2 regions of the Sphingobium sp. FG58 genome follow, and region 1 is predicted to be linked to the other one. Evidence: riboswitches for the same ligand, from Rfam matches in the RefSeq annotation. Region 1 holds a riboswitch; the other holds the start of a gene.
The links. A riboswitch is a leader RNA that binds a small molecule or an ion and turns the genes downstream of it on or off. The one in region 1 is predicted to bind cobalamin.

Region 1 (8,676 bases):
GCCCTGGCCCAGGGGATGGCCGTGGCACGGTGAACTCCGTCTGAGCGACGTGTAAGCGGCGGGGCCGCTTCGGGACGTGCGTTGGCCGCTTGATGCGTCCGGTCGCCGCGCGTGTCGGCTGTCGCGTTGCGCCAGCAGGCCCGGCCATGTCGCAGGACGCCAGGGGGAGACGCTTGTGAGCGACCCGAAAAACAAGGGAATGACGCGGCTGCGCAGTCGCGTCGCGATGCTGATCGCCGCGCTGATTGTGGCGAATATGGCCGCCTGGGGCTGGGCCGTCAGCCTGTTTCACGATCAACCACTGATGCTGGGGACCGCGCTGCTCGCTTGGGGTCTCGGCCTGCGCCACGCCGTCGATGCCGATCATATCGCGGCGATCGACAATGTGACCCGTAAGCTGATGCAGGAAGGTCAGCGACCCATCTCCGTCGGCCTGTGGTTTGCCATCGGCCATAGCAGCATCATCGCCATAGCCTCCGTGCTGATCGTGCTGACCACCAACGCCCTGTCCGATTTCGTCTGGTTCAAACAAGTCGGCGGCGTGGTCGCGACCGCAGTGTCCGCGCTCTTCCTGTTCGCCATTGCGGGCATGAACCTCATCATCCTGCGATCGGTATGGCGCAGCTTCGCCCATGTCCGGGCGGGCGGCGCCTATAATGAGGAGGATCTGGACCTGCTGCTGTCCGGGCGCGGCCTGCTGGCCCGACTGTTCCGCCCGATGTTCCGGCTGGTCAACCGCAGCTGGCATATGGCCCCTTTAGGTTTCCTCTTCGGCTTCGGTTTCGATACCGCCACCGAAGTCGCGATATTGGGCATGTCCGCGCATCAGGCGGCCAACGGCCTGTCGATCGGCACCATATTGGTCCTGCCTGCGCTGTTCGCGGTCGGCATGGCGCTGATCGACACGCTGGACGGGGTGGTGATGCTGGGTGCCTATGACTGGGCGTTCGTCAAACCTATCCGCAAACTTTATTACAATATCACCATCACCCTGATCTCGGCCATTGTCGCCATCGTCATCGGCGGGATCGAAACGATCGCGCTGATTGGCGACAAGCTGGGGCTGGCTGGCTGGCCATGGGACATGGCTGGCGCGCTGGGCGAGAATTTCAACAGTCTGGGCTTTGCCATTATCGGTCTGTTCCTGTTCTGCTGGATCGCCAGTTTCCTGATCTACCGGTGGCGACGCTTCGACGAGATTGAGGTGCGACTGGCGACCTGATCATGCTTGGCTTGGGCGATAAACTGGATTAGGGACAGGCGTGAAAGCCGGTTTACGCCGGTTCTCACATGATCGCGCCGGTGCCTCGCAAGAGGCTTAATCGGGAATGCGGTGCGGGCGGTTTTCCGTCCAAATCCGCGGCTGTCCCTGCAACTGTAAGCGGATAGCGCGATGCACATCGCTCCTCTTTTGGGGGAGCAGCCACTGGACGGCGCACCATGCGCGAATCCGGGAAGGCGTGCATCAAGCTGTGACCCGCGAGCCAGGAGACCTGCCGGCGCACCGGTCGCTCTTGCCCAGATCCAGGGGATGGTCTTGGCACGGTAACTCTCCGTCTGAGCGACGAGTCCATGCGGCTGGGGCCGCATCGGTGCGTTGCGCCGGGCGACTTTGCGCGCCTGTCCGTCGTCGCGCGCCGACCGGCGACGTGCGCCGGTACGCCCCGCCCTTCGTCGTCGCGGCGCGCGGAGAATTGCCATGTCGGACCTCACCAAGGTGCCCGTCACCATCGTCACTGGCTTTCTGGGCGCGGGGAAAACCACGCTCATCAGCCACCTGATCCGCAACGCGGGCGGGCGGCGGCTGGCGGTCGTCGTCAATGAATTCGGCACATTGGGGGTGGATGGCGACATCCTCAAATCCTGCGCCATTCCCGATTGCCCGGCCGATAATATCGTCGAACTGGCCAATGGCTGCATCTGCTGCACCGTGGCGGACGATTTCATTCCCACGGTCGAACATCTCCTCGCACTCGATCCCCGACCCGACCATATCCTGATTGAAACATCGGGGCTGGCCCTGCCCAAACCCCTGCTCAAGGCATTCGACTGGCCCGCGATCCGCAGCCGCATCACGGTGGACGGGGTACTGGCGCTGGCCGACGCCGAAGCGGTAGCTGCAGGTCGCTTCGCGCCCGATCTGGTCGCTATAGAAGCGCAACGCGCCGCCGATCCGGGCATCGACCATGAAACGCCACTCGCCGAAGTGTTTGAGGATCAGTTGGCCTGCGCCGACATGGTGCTGCTGACCAAGGTGGATCTGGCCGGGCCGGACGGCGTGGCGGTCGCGCGCGCCGTGATCGCGGCGGAGGCACCGCGCCCGGTCCCGGTAATCGAACTGACCGACGGCGTCATCGACCCGCGCCTGATCCTGGGCCTTGGCACAGCCGCGGAAGATGACATCGCGTCCCGCCCGTCCCACCATGATGGCGAGGATGAGCATGAACATGAGGATTTCGACAGCGTCGTGATCGCGCTGGGCGAAATCACCGACCCTGCCACCCTGACCGCGCGGATCGAGGCACTGGCCCGCGACCGGCAGATATTGCGAGTGAAGGGCTATGCCGCCGTAACCGGCAAGCCGATGCGGTTGCTGGTGCAGGCGGTCGGCGCGCGGGTGCGTTGCCATTATGACCGGCTATGGCACCCCGGCGAACCGCGCGGCACGTCGCTGGTGGTGATCGCCGAGCATGATCATATCGACCCCGACGCCATCCGGGCTGCGCTGCTGGACTGAGCGCACACGATGCACGTCATCTTCCGCGAAACGCCGGGCATGGAGGATGTCGCCAGTCCGCAGGATCTGGCGCAGCCGCCTGCGGACATGGTGGTCCTGTCCTTTTCCGACAGCGATTTGGGCGCGTTCGCGGCCGGGTGGCGGCTGGGCAAGGGATTGCCGACGCTGCGCCTCGCCAATCTGGCGACGCTGGCGCATCCGCTCTCGGTCGACACCTATATCGAACGCACCCTGTCCGGCGCGAGGGCGATCCTGATCCGGCTGATCGGCGGCGCGTCCTACTGGTCCTATGGCCTGCAACAGGTGGAGGCACTGGCCAGGGCGCAGGGCATTGCGCTGGCCGTGCTGCCAGGCGACGGACGGGAGGACGCGCGGCTGGATGCAGCATCGACTTTGCGGGTGGATCGGCTTCGGATGCTGGCGCGACTGTGCGACACCGGAGGGCCGGAATCGGCGATGGCAGCGCTGCGGGAACTGGCGCGCGATGCCGGTCTTGCGGCGAATGACATGGGCCAGCCCCAACCCGTCGCGACCATCGGGGCGTGGCGGGCGGGCGAAGGCGTGACATGTCCAGCCGCATTCGCCCTTGCGTCTGACAGGCCGCGCATCCTGCTGCTCTTCTACCGATCCTATCTGGTGGCCGGTGATCTTGACCCGTTCGTCGCGTTACAGCGGGCGTTCGAGCAACGCGGCTTCGATATCATCGCCCTGTTCGCGCCATCGCTCAAAGCCGCCGATGTGCGCGGCTGGCTGACCCGCTGGGCGAGCGCACTGGCCCCCGCGGCGATCGTCAACGCCACTGCCTTTTCCGCGCGTGGCGAGGATGGCAAAACCCCGTTCGATAGCATCGACGTGCCGATGATCCAGATCGCGTTGGCCACCAACAGCCGTGCGGCCTGGGCCGACGCCGCACGTGGCCTTTCGCCCGCAGACCTGGCCATGCATGTCGTGCTGCCGGAGATGGACGGACGGATTTTCGCTGGCGTGGCGAGCTTCAAGGACGCGGAGGCGCGCGACCCGGACCTGCACCACGCCCGCGCGCGTCATCGCGCCGATCCCGCGCAGGTCGCAGCGATCGTTGATCGGGTGGCGGGCTGGATCGCGTTGGCGGCGAAGCCTGCCGCTACGCGGAAACTGGCGCTGCTGCTGTCCACCTATCCCGGCAAGGCGTGGCAAATGGCCTATGCGGTCGGGCTGGATGCGCTGGCATCGGCACAGGCCGTGCTGGAGGATCTGGCCGGGGCTGGTTATGCCACCATCACCAGCCCTGACCTGCCGCAACGACTGGCAGAAGAGCGCATCTATTGGCCGCTCTCGCACTATCGCGCCGCCCTCGATACAGTTTCGCCATCCCTGCGCGCCGACATCGCCACCACATGGGGAGAGCCGGAAAGCGACCCGGCAGCGCTAAACGGCCATTTCGCCTTTTCAGCTTTCCGCGCAGGCCATGTCCTCGTCGCGCTCCAGCCCGAACGGGGCGACCCAGCGGCGCGCGATCAGGATTATCACGACCTGTCGCGTTGCCCGCGCCATGCCTATGTCGCTTTCTATCTCTGGCTGCGGGAGCAGCGGATCGACGCGCTGATCCATATGGGCGCGCATGGCACGCTCGAATGGTTGCCGGGCAAGGCCGTCGCGCTGTCGGACGACTGCTGGCCGCAGGCGCTGACCGGGGCGATGCCGGTCATTTATCCCTTCATCGTCAATGATCCTGGCGAAGCGGCGCAGGCGAAGCGGCGGATCGGCGCGGTGACGATCGGCCATGCCCCGCCACCGCTTGCCCCCACCCGCAGCGGCGCTGGGCTGGCGCGGATCGAGGCGCTGCTCGACGAATTTTCCAACGCCGACGGGCTGGACCCGGCGCGGCGGGCGCGTTTGCAGGCCGACATTGCCGACGAAGCATGCGCGCTGGGGCTGGAAACGGAACTGGGCATCGCGGCGGATGCGTCCCCGGTGGAGATCATCACCCGCATCGACCGCTTCGTCTGCGACGTCAAGGAAAGCCAATATGGGGATGGGCTGCACGTCTTTGGTCGGGGCGAGCAAGGTGCGGCGGAGCGTGAGGGTCTGCGCGCGGCGCTGGCCGGGCGGCGGGTCGCGCCCGGCCCTTCAGGATCGCCGCATCGCGGGCGAACCGACGTGCTGCCGACCGGGCGCAACCTCTACAGCATCGACCCGCGCGCCGTCCCTTCCCGCAGCGCCCACGCGCAGGGGGTGCGAATGGCGCAGGATGTGGTGCGCCGTCATTTGCAGGATCAGGGGGACTATCCCCGCGCGATGGTGATCGACCTGTGGGGATCGGCGACGATGCGCACTGCGGGTGAGGATTACGCGATGGCGCTGCACCTGCTGGGCGCCAAACCCGTGTGGGATACAGCGTCGGAGCGGGTGACGGGGGTGGAGATATTGCCGCTGTCGTTGCTCGATCGGCCCCGTATCGATGTGACGTTGCGCGTATCGGGCCTGTTTCGCGATGCCTTCCCAACGCTGGGCGCGCTGTTCGGGCAGGCGGTGCGCGCGCTGGGCGAGTGTGATGAGCCGGCCGACCACAACCCTTTCGCCGGTCGTTCGGTTACACCGCGCGTCTATGGGCCGCAACCAGGGCGTTATGGGCTGGGCATGGGCGATGCCGCCGAAACATACACAGACGCCGCACGGAAAGTGGCGGGCGAAGCCTGGCTGGCCGCATCCGACCATGCGTTTGATATGCCCGGCATAGCAACAGACCCCGGCGGACTGCGCGCACGGGTCGCGGCCGCGGACAGTTTCGTCCATGCGCAGGACCTGCCCGAAACCGACCTGCTGCTGGCCGCCGACTATGCCGCGCATGAAGGTGGTTTTGCCGCTGCGCAGGCGGTGACGGGCGGCAGCGCCGCGCTTTACCATCTCGACAATCGCGACCCCACCCGGCCAACAGCACGCAGCCTGACCGAGGAGATTGCACGAGTCGTGCGGGCGCGGGCCGCGCATTCCGGCTGGATCAGCGGCATGATGCGGCACGGTTTTCGCGGCGGGGCAGAGATTGCCGCGACGCTCGATCATCTGGGGGCGTTCGCGCATCTGACCGGACAAGTGCCGGAACATCTGTTCGACCTCTTTCATGACGCGACACTGGGCGAGGCCGATGTGCGCGCCTTTCTGGCCCGCGAGAACCCCGGTGCGCTGGCGGCGATGGAGCAACGCTTCGCCGCGCTCCACGCCGCCGGGCTGTGGCGCACCCGGCGCAATTCGATCCTCGCCGGTCTGGAGCCGCAGTCATGAGCAGCTTTGCGGTGAAGGGTTGGTGTCCAGATGCGTGGCACCCGATGGCGGCAGGCGATGGCCTGATCGTCCGGGTGCGGCCAGTGTTGGGCCGGGTTACCCGCGCGCAGATGGCGGTGTTGGCCGAGGCCGCGGCGGATCACGGCAATGGCCAGATCGACCTGACCAGCCGCGCCAATCTCCAGCTACGCGGTGTGAGCGAAGCTGCCCTCCCCGCCTTACTCACGACATTGGTTGCGACAGGACTGGTCGATCCTGATCCAGTGATCGAAACCCGGCGCAACCTGCTGGTCGCCCCCGAGTGGCAGGACGGCGACGACACGGCCCGGATCGCACGGAGCTTGATCGCAAGGCTGAACGAGTTGCCCGACTTGCCCGGCAAGGTCGGCTTCATCATCGACGCCGGAGAGGCATGTGCGTTGCACAACGAAAGCGGCGACTTCCGCATCGAGCGCGGACAGCATGGCGGCCTGATCCTGCGCGCGGATGGTCATGAGACCGGTGCGCCGGTGATGCAGGGCGCGGAGGTCGATGCTCTGTTGGCGCTCGCCCACTGGTTCGTCGAAAGCGGCGGTGAGGATGCCCGGCGCATGGCACGGCATCGGGCCACCCTCCCGCCCTTTGCGACTGGCGCGATCCCGCCCGCTCATCCCGCCCGCCGAGTGGTGCCGGGACGCCGCGTACTGGGCGCGCCCTTTGGCCGGATCACAGCCGCGCAGCTGTCACGCCTTATCTCTATCGACGCCATCCGCCTCACCCCCTGGCGGATGCTGCTGATCGAAGGGCAAGGGACACCTGCTGACGATGGCTGGATCACCGATCCCGCCGATCCGCTGCTGCACGTCGATGCCTGCCCCGGCGCGCCAGACTGCCCGCAATCGACCGTCGAAACCCGCGCCCTCACCCGCCGCCTCGCCCCTCATGTCACAGGCTCCTTGCATGTGTCGGGCTGTGCCAAGGGCTGCGCCCGCGCTGCGCCTGCCGATGTCATGCTGACCGGACGAGACGACCGTTTCGATCTCGCGATCAACGCCCGCGCTGGGGATGCGCCGCTGCAATCCGGCCTGACGCAAGCTGCCCTCCTTGCCCATTTCGGAGCCGCCTGATGCCCCATATTTACGAACGTGATGGCGCAGCGATCTATCGCCAGTCCTTCGCCATGATCCGCGCGGAGGCCGACCTCGCTCGCTTTGCCGCCGGGGAAGAGCCGGTCGCGGTGCGGATGATCCATGCCGCTGGGATAGTCGATCTCGCCCGCCATATCCGCTTTTCCGAAGGCTTCGCGGACGTTGCGCGCGCAGCACTGGCGGCAGGCGCGCCGATCTTGTGCGACGCGCGGATGGTGTCCGAAGGGGTGACCCGCACCCGCCTCCCCACCGACAATCCCGTCATCTGCACGCTGCACGATCCGCAAGTCGCCGGTCTGGCGCAGGCGATGGGCAATACCCGCTCCGCCGCCGCGCTGGAGCTCTGGCGACCGCATCTGGCGGGCGCACTCGTCGCGATCGGCAATGCGCCGACCGCGCTGTTCCATCTACTGAACATGCTGGAAGATCCCGACTGCCCGCGCCCCGCCGCGATCATAGGCTGCCCGGTCGGCTTCGTCGGCGCGGCCGAATCCAAGGATGCCTTGTGGGCAGCGCAGCCCGTCCCCTGCACGATTGTCGAGGGGCGTCTCGGTGGCAGCGCGATCACCGTCGCCGCAATCAACGCACTGGCGAGTGAAGCAGAATGAACGCGATCACGACCATCGGCACTATCCATGGCGTCGGCCTCGGCCCCGGCGCGCAGGATCTGCTCAGTGTCCGCGCCGACCGGCTGGTACGTGGCGCGCGCCATGTCGCCTATTTCCGCAAGGCCGGACGACCCGGACAGGCGCGGCGCATTGTCGAGGGGATGCTGCGCCCCAACGTCATCGAAATGCCGATGGAATATCCGGTCACGACCGAAATCCCGCTGACCGACCCGCGCTACAACCAGTGCCTATCCGCCTTTTACGCCGATTGCACGGCCCGGCTCGCCGCGCTGGCGATGGGCGGCGCGGATGTCGTGGTGCTGTGCGAGGGCGATCCCTTTTTCTACGGCTCCTTCATGCATCTGCACAGCCGCCTGTCGGGCATCGCGCCGGTCGCGGTCGTGCCGGGGATCAGTGGCATGGCCGGTGCCTGGACCGCTTCGGGTGCGCCGATCAGCTGGGGCGACGATGTGCTGACCGTGCTGATGGCGACCATGGCGGAGGAAGAACTGACCCGCCGCATCCGCGATACTGACGCGCTGGTGGTGATGAAGATCGGCCGCAACCTCGCCAAGCTGCGCCGCGCCGTCATCGCCGCTGGCCGCGCCGAGTCCGCTTGGCTGGTCGAACATGCCGCCATGCCCGACCAGCGCGTGACGCGGTTGGTCGAGGCGGAACGGGTGACGCCCTATTTCTCGATCCTGCTTATCCATGGTCAGGGGCGACGGCCATGAGCGCGACTGGCTGGATCGCCATAGCCGGCCTTGGGCCGGGCAGCGACGCGATGGTCACGCCACAGGTGACCGAGGCACTGGCGCAGGCGACGGACGTGATCGGCTATATCCCCTATGTCGCGCGCATTGCGCCGCGCGCCGGGCTGACGCTGCATCCGTCCGATAATCGGGTGGAGTTGGAGCGGGCCGCCCACGCGCTGCGGCTGGCG
Region 2 (8,676 bases), on a different contig from region 1:
CCCTTCGTCATCCTGACGAAAGTCAGGATCCAGAGTCCCGTAATGCAAGGCTGGATGATGCCGCCCTGGATGCTGACTTTCGTCAGCATGACGGGAAGGGGGGCTATCTTGGCAAAGCCCTCTACTCCCGTTCCCCCGCCCGGATCGACACCTCGCTCGACGCGCAAACCACGCTGCTGCGCGACCTGTGCGATACGATGAAATATGGGTCGCTCTGCGCGCTGGGGGGATTCACCCCCTATCCGGTGCTGAGCGCGCTCGATTATTTCCCAGAAGATTTCGGCGCGAGTCCAAGTCCGGATTTGGCGCCGTTGAAGGAGGCTGCGGAATGACCTTTACCCGCGAAACCGACCATGGCACGCCCGCTGCGATTGCGACTGGCAAGTCCGTCACCCTGACCATCGACGGGCAGGCCGTCACCCTGCCCGAAGGCACCAGCATCATGCGCGCCGCGTCGCTGCTGGGCGGCTCCATCCCCAAACTCTGCGCGACCGACAGTGTCGAGAGTTTCGGCTCCTGCCGCCTTTGCCTGGTCGAGGTGGAGGGGCGCAATGGCTATCCCGCCTCCTGTACCACCCCGGTGGCAGAGGGCATGGTCGTGCGCACGCAGACCGATCGCCTCAAGCAGTTGCGGCGCGGGGTGATGGAGCTGTATATCTCCGACCATCCGCTCGACTGCCTGACCTGCGGCGCGAATGGCGACTGCGAATTGCAGGATCAGGCCGGTGCGGTCGGCCTGCGCGACGTGCGCTATGGCTATGACGGCGCGACCAATATGGGGCAGGCGAAGGACCAGTCGAACCCCTATTTCGATTTCGACCCCAGCAAATGCATCGTCTGCTCCCGCTGCGTGCGTGCCTGCGACGAAGTGCAGGGGACGTTCGCGCTGACGATCGAGGGGATGGGGTTCGATTCCAAAGTCTCCGCGTCGCAGGGCGAGGGATTTCTGGGGTCCGAATGTGTCTCCTGCGGTGCCTGCGTGCAGGCCTGTCCCACCGCATCGCTGATCGAAAAGAAGGTGGTCGAGGTCGGCACCCCGGACCGCGCCGTCGTCACCACCTGCGCCTATTGCGGCGTCGGCTGCACCTTCCGCGCGGAAATGCGGGGCGAGGAACTGGTGCGCATGGTGCCGTGGAAGGACGGCAAGGCCAATCGCGGCCATAGCTGCGTCAAGGGCCGCTTCGCCTGGGGCTATGCCCAGCATCAGGACCGTATCCTCAACCCGATGATCCGCGCATCGGTGAGCGAACCATGGCGCGAAGTGTCGTGGGACGAAGCGATCGCCTATACCGCGTCGGAATTCCGCCGTATCCAGGCCAAATATGGCACCCGCTCCATCGGCGGCATCACGTCGAGCCGCTGCACCAATGAAGAAACCTTCCTCGTCCAGAAGCTGATCCGCCAGGGCTTCGGCAATAATAATGTCGATACCTGCGCCCGCGTCTGCCACTCGCCGACCGGCTATGGCCTCAGCCAGACCTTCGGCACGTCGGCAGGCACGCAGGATTTCGACAGCGTGATGCAGTCGGACGTGATCCTGGTCATCGGCGCGAACCCGACCGACGGCCACCCCGTATTTGCCAGCCGCATGAAAAGGCGGTTGCGCCAAGGGGCCAAGCTGATCGTCATGGACCCGCGCCGCACCGATCTGGTCAAATCCCCGCATGTCGAGGCGGACCATCATCTGCCCCTGCGCCCCGGCACCAATGTCGCGATGCTGACCGCGATGGCGCATGTCATCGTCACCGAGAAGCTCTATGACGAGGCGTTTATTCGGGAACGGTGCGACTGGGATGAATTTGCCGACTGGGCCGATTTCGTCTCCCAACCCGCCCGTTCGCCTGAAGCGATCGAACCGCTGACCGGCGTGAAGGCGGACGAGGTGCGCGCTGCGGCCCGGCTCTATGCCACCGGCGGCAATGGCGCGATCTATTATGGCCTTGGCGTTACCGAGCATAGCCAGGGGTCATCGACCGTCATGGCCATCGCCAACCTCGCCATGGCCACCGGCAATGTCGGGCGAGAGGGCGTTGGCGTGAATCCGCTGCGTGGCCAGAATAATGTCCAGGGCGCCTGCGACATGGGCAGCTTCCCGCATGAATTTTCCGGCTATCGCCATGTGTCGGACGTGGCCACGCGCAGCCTGTTCGAGCAGGCCTGGGGCGTGTCGCTCGACGCCGAGCCGGGGCTGCGCATCCCCAACATGCTGGACGCGGCGACCGACGGGACGTTCAAGGGGCTGTTCGTGCAGGGTGAGGATATTCTCCAGTCCGACCCCAACACCCATCATGTCGCGGCAGGCCTTGCAGCGATGGAGTGCGTGGTGGTGCAGGACCTGTTCCTCAACGAAACCGCCAATTACGCCCATATCTTTCTGCCCGGTTCGACCTTCCTGGAGAAGGACGGCACCTTCACCAACGCCGAACGCCGCATCCAGCGGGTGCGCAAGGTGATGGCGCCCCTGAACGGCTATGCCGACTGGGAAATCGTTCAGCTGGTCGCCAATGCCATGGGCTTGGGCTGGACCTATGATCACCCCGCGCAGATCATGGATGAGATTGCCGCGCTCACCCCCACTTTCGCAGGCGTCCATTATGACCGGCTGGAGGCGGAAGGATCGCTGCAATGGCCCGCCAATGACGCCGCGCCCGATGGCACGCCCACCATGCACATCGACGGCTTCGTGCGGGGCAAGGGCAAGTTCGTCGTCACCGACTATGTGCCGACCGACGAAAAGACCGGCCCGCGCTTCCCGCTGCTGCTGACGACGGGGCGCATCCTGTCCCATTATAATGTCGGCGCGCAGACGCGGCGCACCGCCAATACCGCCTGGCACCCGGAGGACCGGCTGGAAATCCATCCGTCGGACGCCGAGAATCGCGGGATCAAGGAGGGCGACTGGGTCGCGCTGAAGAGCCGCGCCGGGGAAACGACGCTGCGCGCGCAAGTGACCGAGCGGGTTGCGCCGGGCGTGGTCTATACCACCTTCCACCACCCCGAAACGCAGGCCAACGTCATCACCACCGACTATAGCGACTGGGCGACCAACTGCCCGGAATATAAGGTGACGGCGGTGCAGGTGATGCCATCCAACGGGCCGAGCGACTGGCAGCAGGATTATGCCGATCAGGCCCGGATGAGCCGCCGCATTGCACCGCTGGAAGCGGCGGAATAGGGTCGGGCATATGAGCGACGAAACCGAAGTCATGTCCACCACGGACCGGCTGGTCTATATGGCGCACCAGATTGCGCGCAACCTGGAAACCATGGGCGAGGCGAAGGCGGTGGCGGCGCTGGCCGAGCATTTGACCCGTTTCTGGGACCCGCGCATAAAAGCGCAGATCATTGCCATTGCGCAGGACCAGCCCGAACGGCTTTCCCCCATAGTGGCCGCAGCCGTTGCGCGCATGGCGCAGGCCAGGGGCGCTCCGCAAGTGGATGCGGCGCAATTCAACATGGTGGACGAGACGGGGCATTGCGACGCCGGTTGAGCGGCGCGCGATCCACCGCTACCCCTTCTTGATGGATGCAGACCGCCAGAGCATGACTTTCGACCGGCTGACCGCCGATGGGGCGACGCAGCCGATCGATCGGGCGCTGGCCGACGAAGTGCCGGTTGCGATCGAATTTAACGGTATCGGCTATGCCGTGCTGATGGCGACGCCGGCCGATATTGGCGATCTGGTGCAGGGCTTCGCGCTGGCCGAGCGGCTGATCGGCCCGGACGATGCGCCGTTCGATGTGGATACCCATCGCACCGATCAAGGCATCGTCGCCCGCGCCACCCTGCCGCCGTCGCGGACGGACCTGTTGCTGGACCGGGTGCGGCACCGGGCGTCGGACTCCTCGTGCGGCATATGCGGCATTGAAAATCTGGAGCAGGCGATCCGGCCCCTGCCACAGGTAGCGGCGCGTTCGCGCGCCGACCGGGCGGCGATTTTTCGCGCGCTCGATGGGCTGGCGGTGCATCAGCCGCTCAACGCCGCCACCGGTGCGGCCCATGCCGCCGCGTGGGTCAGCGCGGACGGGGCGATCCTTCTGGCGCGGGAGGATGTCGGGCGGCACAATGCGTTCGACAAGCTGATCGGCGCGATGAAGCGGGCGGGGGCGAACTGGGACGGCGGCTTTGCCCTGCTGTCGTCGCGCTGTTCCTATGAATTGGTGGAAAAAGCGGTGCTGAGCCAATGCCCACTGCTGGTGACGATTTCCGCCCCCACGAGGCTGGCGGCAGAGCGCGCGGCGGCGGCGGGATTGCCGCTGGTCGTGCTGGCGCGGGCCGACGCGGTGTTGCACCGGGGCAACGCTCCGCTGGCGTAGCGCCACAGGCCGCTTGGCATCGCGGTGCCTTTCCCCTAGAGCGCGCGGCGTGAGGGGGGCTTGGCTTCCCTTGCAGCTAGATCGCGCCGGTGTCCCGCAAGGGGCTGAAAATGGGAATGCGGTGCGGGCGTGCAAGCGCCCAATTCCGCGGCTGTCCCTGCAACTGTAAGCGGTGAGCATGATGCACGCGGGTCGCAAGGCCCGGCCACTGGACGATGTGTCTGGGAAGGTCCGTGCGTTATTGCCCTGACCCGCGAGCCAGGAGACCTGCCGGCGTCTGGTCGCTCTTGCCCTGATCCAGGGGATGGTCATGGCACGGTGGTTTTCCGTCGAGCGACGCTGTGCGGCCGGGGCCGCATCGTGCCGTGCGGCGGGGGCTGGCGTTTGTCCCGCATCATGGCGCGACCGCTTGCGCGGACGCCCTGGCCTTGAAGTCGCATTCAGACGCTCAGGGCATTTATAATGTTAAAAACAGGGATTTCTCTCATTGCGCTGCTGGCGGCTACGCCCGCTCTGGCGCAGGACGATAATATCGTCGTCACCGCGTCGGGCATCGAACAGTCGCGGGACGAAGTCGGGCAGGCGATCACCGTCATCGACGCGCAGACCATCCAGACGCGGCAGGCGGTCGATGTGGTTGATCTGCTGGCGACGACGCCGGGGGTGCGCTTCAATCGCAATGGATCGGTCGGCGGCGTGACCGGCGTGTCGCTGCGCGGCGCGGAAACGACACAGACATTGGTGCTGATCGACGGGGTGAAGGTCAACGACCCCAGCGGCATCGGCGATGGCTATGATTTCGGCCATTTGCTGACCGGCAATATCAAGCGGATCGAGGTGCTGCGCGGCTCCAACTCGGTGGTGCATGGCAGCCAGGCGATCGGCGGCGTGGTCAACATCATGACCGGCGTGCCTGCTGACGGCTTTGGTGCCAACGCCTCGGTCGATTATGGCTATAGCGATACGGTGAATGCCAAGGCGGACGTCTCCGGCACCAGCGGCATCGCATCGGGCGGGGTGGGCGCGGCTTACTTCCGCACCGACGGCATTTCCTCGGCGGCGGGCGGCACGGAAAAGGATGGTTATGAAAATATCGCCACCAACGCCCGGCTGAAACTGGCGTTCAGCGATGCGCTGAGCCTGGACCTGCGCGGCTATTATATCCAGGCCGACCTGGACTATGACAGCTTCTTCGGCGCGCCTGCCGACAGCAGCGATGTGAGCAAGCTCGACCAATATGTGGGCTATGCGGGCCTCAACCTCGCCCTGCTGGATGGGAAGCTGACCAACCGCGCGGCGGTCACTTATCTGCGCAACGACCGCGACTATTATTTCGTGCGCGGCACCGACCCGGACTATGGCTATTCCGGCACCAACCTGCGCTTCGACTATGAAGGCGTCTATGCCCCGGTCGATCAGGCCAAGCTGGTGTTCGGCTATGAACATGAGCGGCCCGATTATGATTTCTTCGGCTTCGGCAGCACGTCGTCGGCGAAGATCAACATCGACAGCGTCTATGCGCTGGCGATCGTCAAGCCCTTCACCGGCCTGTCGGTCACCGGTGGCGTACGGCATGATGATCATAGCCAGTTTGGCGGCGCGACAACATTCGGCGCGAACGCCAACTATACGCCCAATGCGGGCGCGACCAATATTCGCCTGAGCTATGGCGAAGGGTTCAAGGCACCCTCGCTCTATCAGCTTTACGACATGTTCAGCGGCAACAGCGCGCTGCGCCCCGAACGCTCGAAAAGCTATGATGTCGGTTTCGACCAGAGCCTGGACGGCGGGCGGGCGACAGTCTCGGTCACGGCTTTTCTGCGCGATACCACCGACCAGATCAATTATGACAATGCGACCTTCAGCTACAGCAATCTGGACCGCACCCGCGCCAAGGGTGTGGAGGCCAGCATCGCGTTAAAGCCGGTGGACGCGCTGACCGTGACCGGCAGCTATAGCTATGTCGATGCGCGCGACCGGTCGGGCGGGATCAATGATGGCAACCGCCTGCCGCGCCGCGCCGTCAATGCGGTCAGCGTCTCGGCGGACTATGTCTGGTCTTTCGGCCTCTCGACGGGTGCCACGGTGACGATGGTGGGCGACAGTTTCGACAATGCGTCCAACACCCGTCGTCTGGACGGCTATGCGCTTGCCGGTTTGCGGGCCTCGCTGCCACTGGGCGAGCATTTGGAAGTCTATGGCCGGATCGACAATCTGTTCGATGAAGCCTACGCCACTGCCTATGGCTATGGCGTCTATGGCCGCTCCGCCTTTGGCGGTGTGCGTGTCCGCTTCTGATATGGCACAAGGGGGGACGGGCGCGCAGCCCGTTCCTTCATTTCGGCGCGTTCAGCCGCGTCGCGCTTTTGCTGCGTGGCGCCCCAAGTTGCGCCACGATGGCCCGCGCCGCCTGCACATAGGCAGGGCCGCCGCACACGGTCCAGCTTTGCGGCAGGCTGATGCGCGGGATGGATTTGATCGCGGGATGCTGGAGCATTTCGGTCCCCTGATCGACCACCGCTTCGCTGCCGCTTTCGACAATCAGCCAGTCGGGCCGCGCCGCGACCATCGCCTCCAGCGGCACCTGCGCCAGCGCGGGCTTGCCGAGTTTCGCGGCGAGGTTTGTCAGCCCCACCCGGCGCATCAGATCATCGACCAGCGTGCCGGTGCCGGTCATGTAGCCGCGCCGCTGATAATAGGCTGCGACGCCGTTACGCTTCGCTTTGGGCAGTGCCGCCAGTTCGCGGTTCATCTGCGCGATCAGTTGTTCACCCCGCTCAGGATGCCCCACCGCGCGCGACACCTGCCGTATCTGGTCCAGGATCGCGGCATAGCTGTCCGCGCTGGCCAGACCCAATGTGGTCCACTGCCCCGGCGGCGCACCGGCGACTATGTTCGGCCCGATAGGATAGCCCAGGATCAGGTCGGGCCGGATTGCCAGCACCTCCTCCGAAGCGCGGCGCAGCACGCGATAGTCCCGCGCTGCGTCCGCCGCCGCCGACAATTCAGGATCGCGCGCATTGCTGCTGAGCGCGGCGATCTGGCTCTTGTCGGCCAGCGCGATCAGATATTGGTCGGCGCAGACATTGAGCGAGACGATGCGACGCGGCGTGGCGTGTGCCGTGCCGGTGAGCGTCAGGGCGGCAATGGCAAAGGTCAGCGGAAGGATCATGGAGCCTGTCTTGTAGTAGGACGTGTTCCCGCGCAGGCGGGGACCCAGTCCCGCGCTCAGAACTGGGTTCCTGCCTTCGCAGGAACACGTCGCCTTGCCAACCGCCAAGGCGTGCGTCCATGACGGCCCGCCGTCACCCCCTGCTCATTCCCACGCTGTTGCTTCTGCTGGTCGCCGCAGCAATGGGTTCCGTGATGCTGGGCGCGGTCGCGATCAGTCCCGCGCGGATCTGGGCGGTGCTGACCGGCGGCGGCGATGACATTGCCCGCGCCATCATCATCGACCTGCGCTTGCCCCGGATGCTGCTTGGTCTGCTCGTCGGCGCGATGCTGGGCCTGTCGGGCGCGGCCTTGCAGGGCTATTTGCGCAACCCGCTGGCCGAACCCTCCGTGCTGGGCGCGTCCAACGCGGCGGCCTTGGGCGCGGTGTGCGCGCTCTATTTTGGGCTGAGCGCCCTGCACCCGCTGGTCCTGCCGTTGCTGGCGATCACCACTGCGCTGATCGCCATCGCCGGCCTGTTCCTGCTGGCGGGACCGTCGGAAAGCCCGCTGACGCTCATACTGGCGGGCATCGCCGTCGCAACGCTGGCAGGCGCAGGGATCAGCCTGTCGCTCAACCTGTCGCCCAACCCCTTTGCGGCGATGGAGATTATGAGCTGGCTGATGGGCAGTCTGGAAAACCGCAGCTATGTCCATGTCAGCGTCGCCTTGCCCTGCATCGCCATCGGCGCGGCTTTGTTGCTGGCCGACGGGCGGACGCTGGACGCGCTGACGCTGGGGGAGGAAGGCGCGCAGGCGCTGGGCGTGAACCTCAACGCGGCGCGGTTGCGGATGATGCTGGGCGTCGCGATCGGCGTGGGCGGCGCGGTGGCGGTGTCGGGGGCGATCGGTTTTGTCGGCCTGATCGTGCCGCACATCGTGCGCCCGCTGACCGACCGGTCGCCCTCGGCGGTGCTATGGCCCTCGCTGCTCGGCGGCGCGGTGCTGCTGACGCTGGCGGATATCGGCGTGCGGCTGATCCCGTCGGCCAATGAATTGAAGCTCGGCGTCGTCACCGCAATGCTGGGCGTGCCGGTGTTCCTGATCCACCTGATGCGGGAGCGGCGGCTATGGTGAGCCTGGCGGTAGAGGGACTGTCGGTCCGGCTTGGCCGTCATGCGGCGGTGCGTGATGTCAGCATGATGCTGG

Region 2: another riboswitch for cobalamin. It lies ahead of ACODR8_RS10390 (TonB-dependent receptor plug domain-containing protein); the one in region 1 lies ahead of cobW (cobalamin biosynthesis protein CobW).

What each region holds. Positions count from the first base shown of each region.
Region 1 is NZ_JBMDJF010000004.1:159,970-168,645, reverse strand. It holds gene ACODR8_RS07375 (HoxN/HupN/NixA family nickel/cobalt transporter) at 200-1,222, shown strand; cobalamin riboswitch at 1,284-1,515, shown strand; gene cobW (cobalamin biosynthesis protein CobW) at 1,700-2,737, shown strand; gene cobN (cobaltochelatase subunit CobN) at 2,747-5,998, shown strand; gene ACODR8_RS07360 (cobalamin biosynthesis protein CobG) at 5,995-7,104, shown strand; gene ACODR8_RS07355 (precorrin-8X methylmutase) at 7,104-7,733, shown strand; gene cobI (precorrin-2 C(20)-methyltransferase) at 7,730-8,467, shown strand; gene cobJ (precorrin-3B C(17)-methyltransferase) at 8,464-8,676, shown strand, end outside.
Region 2 is NZ_JBMDJF010000007.1:5,018-13,693, reverse strand. It holds gene ACODR8_RS10410 (formate dehydrogenase beta subunit) at 1-332, shown strand, start outside; gene fdhF (formate dehydrogenase subunit alpha) at 329-3,175, shown strand; gene ACODR8_RS10400 (formate dehydrogenase subunit delta) at 3,186-3,491, shown strand; gene fdhD (formate dehydrogenase accessory sulfurtransferase FdhD) at 3,523-4,317, shown strand; cobalamin riboswitch at 4,388-4,606, shown strand; gene ACODR8_RS10390 (TonB-dependent receptor plug domain-containing protein) at 4,780-6,615, shown strand; gene ACODR8_RS10385 (ABC transporter substrate-binding protein) at 6,653-7,489, opposite strand; gene ACODR8_RS10380 (FecCD family ABC transporter permease) at 7,609-8,604, shown strand; gene ACODR8_RS10375 (ABC transporter ATP-binding protein) at 8,598-8,676, shown strand, end outside.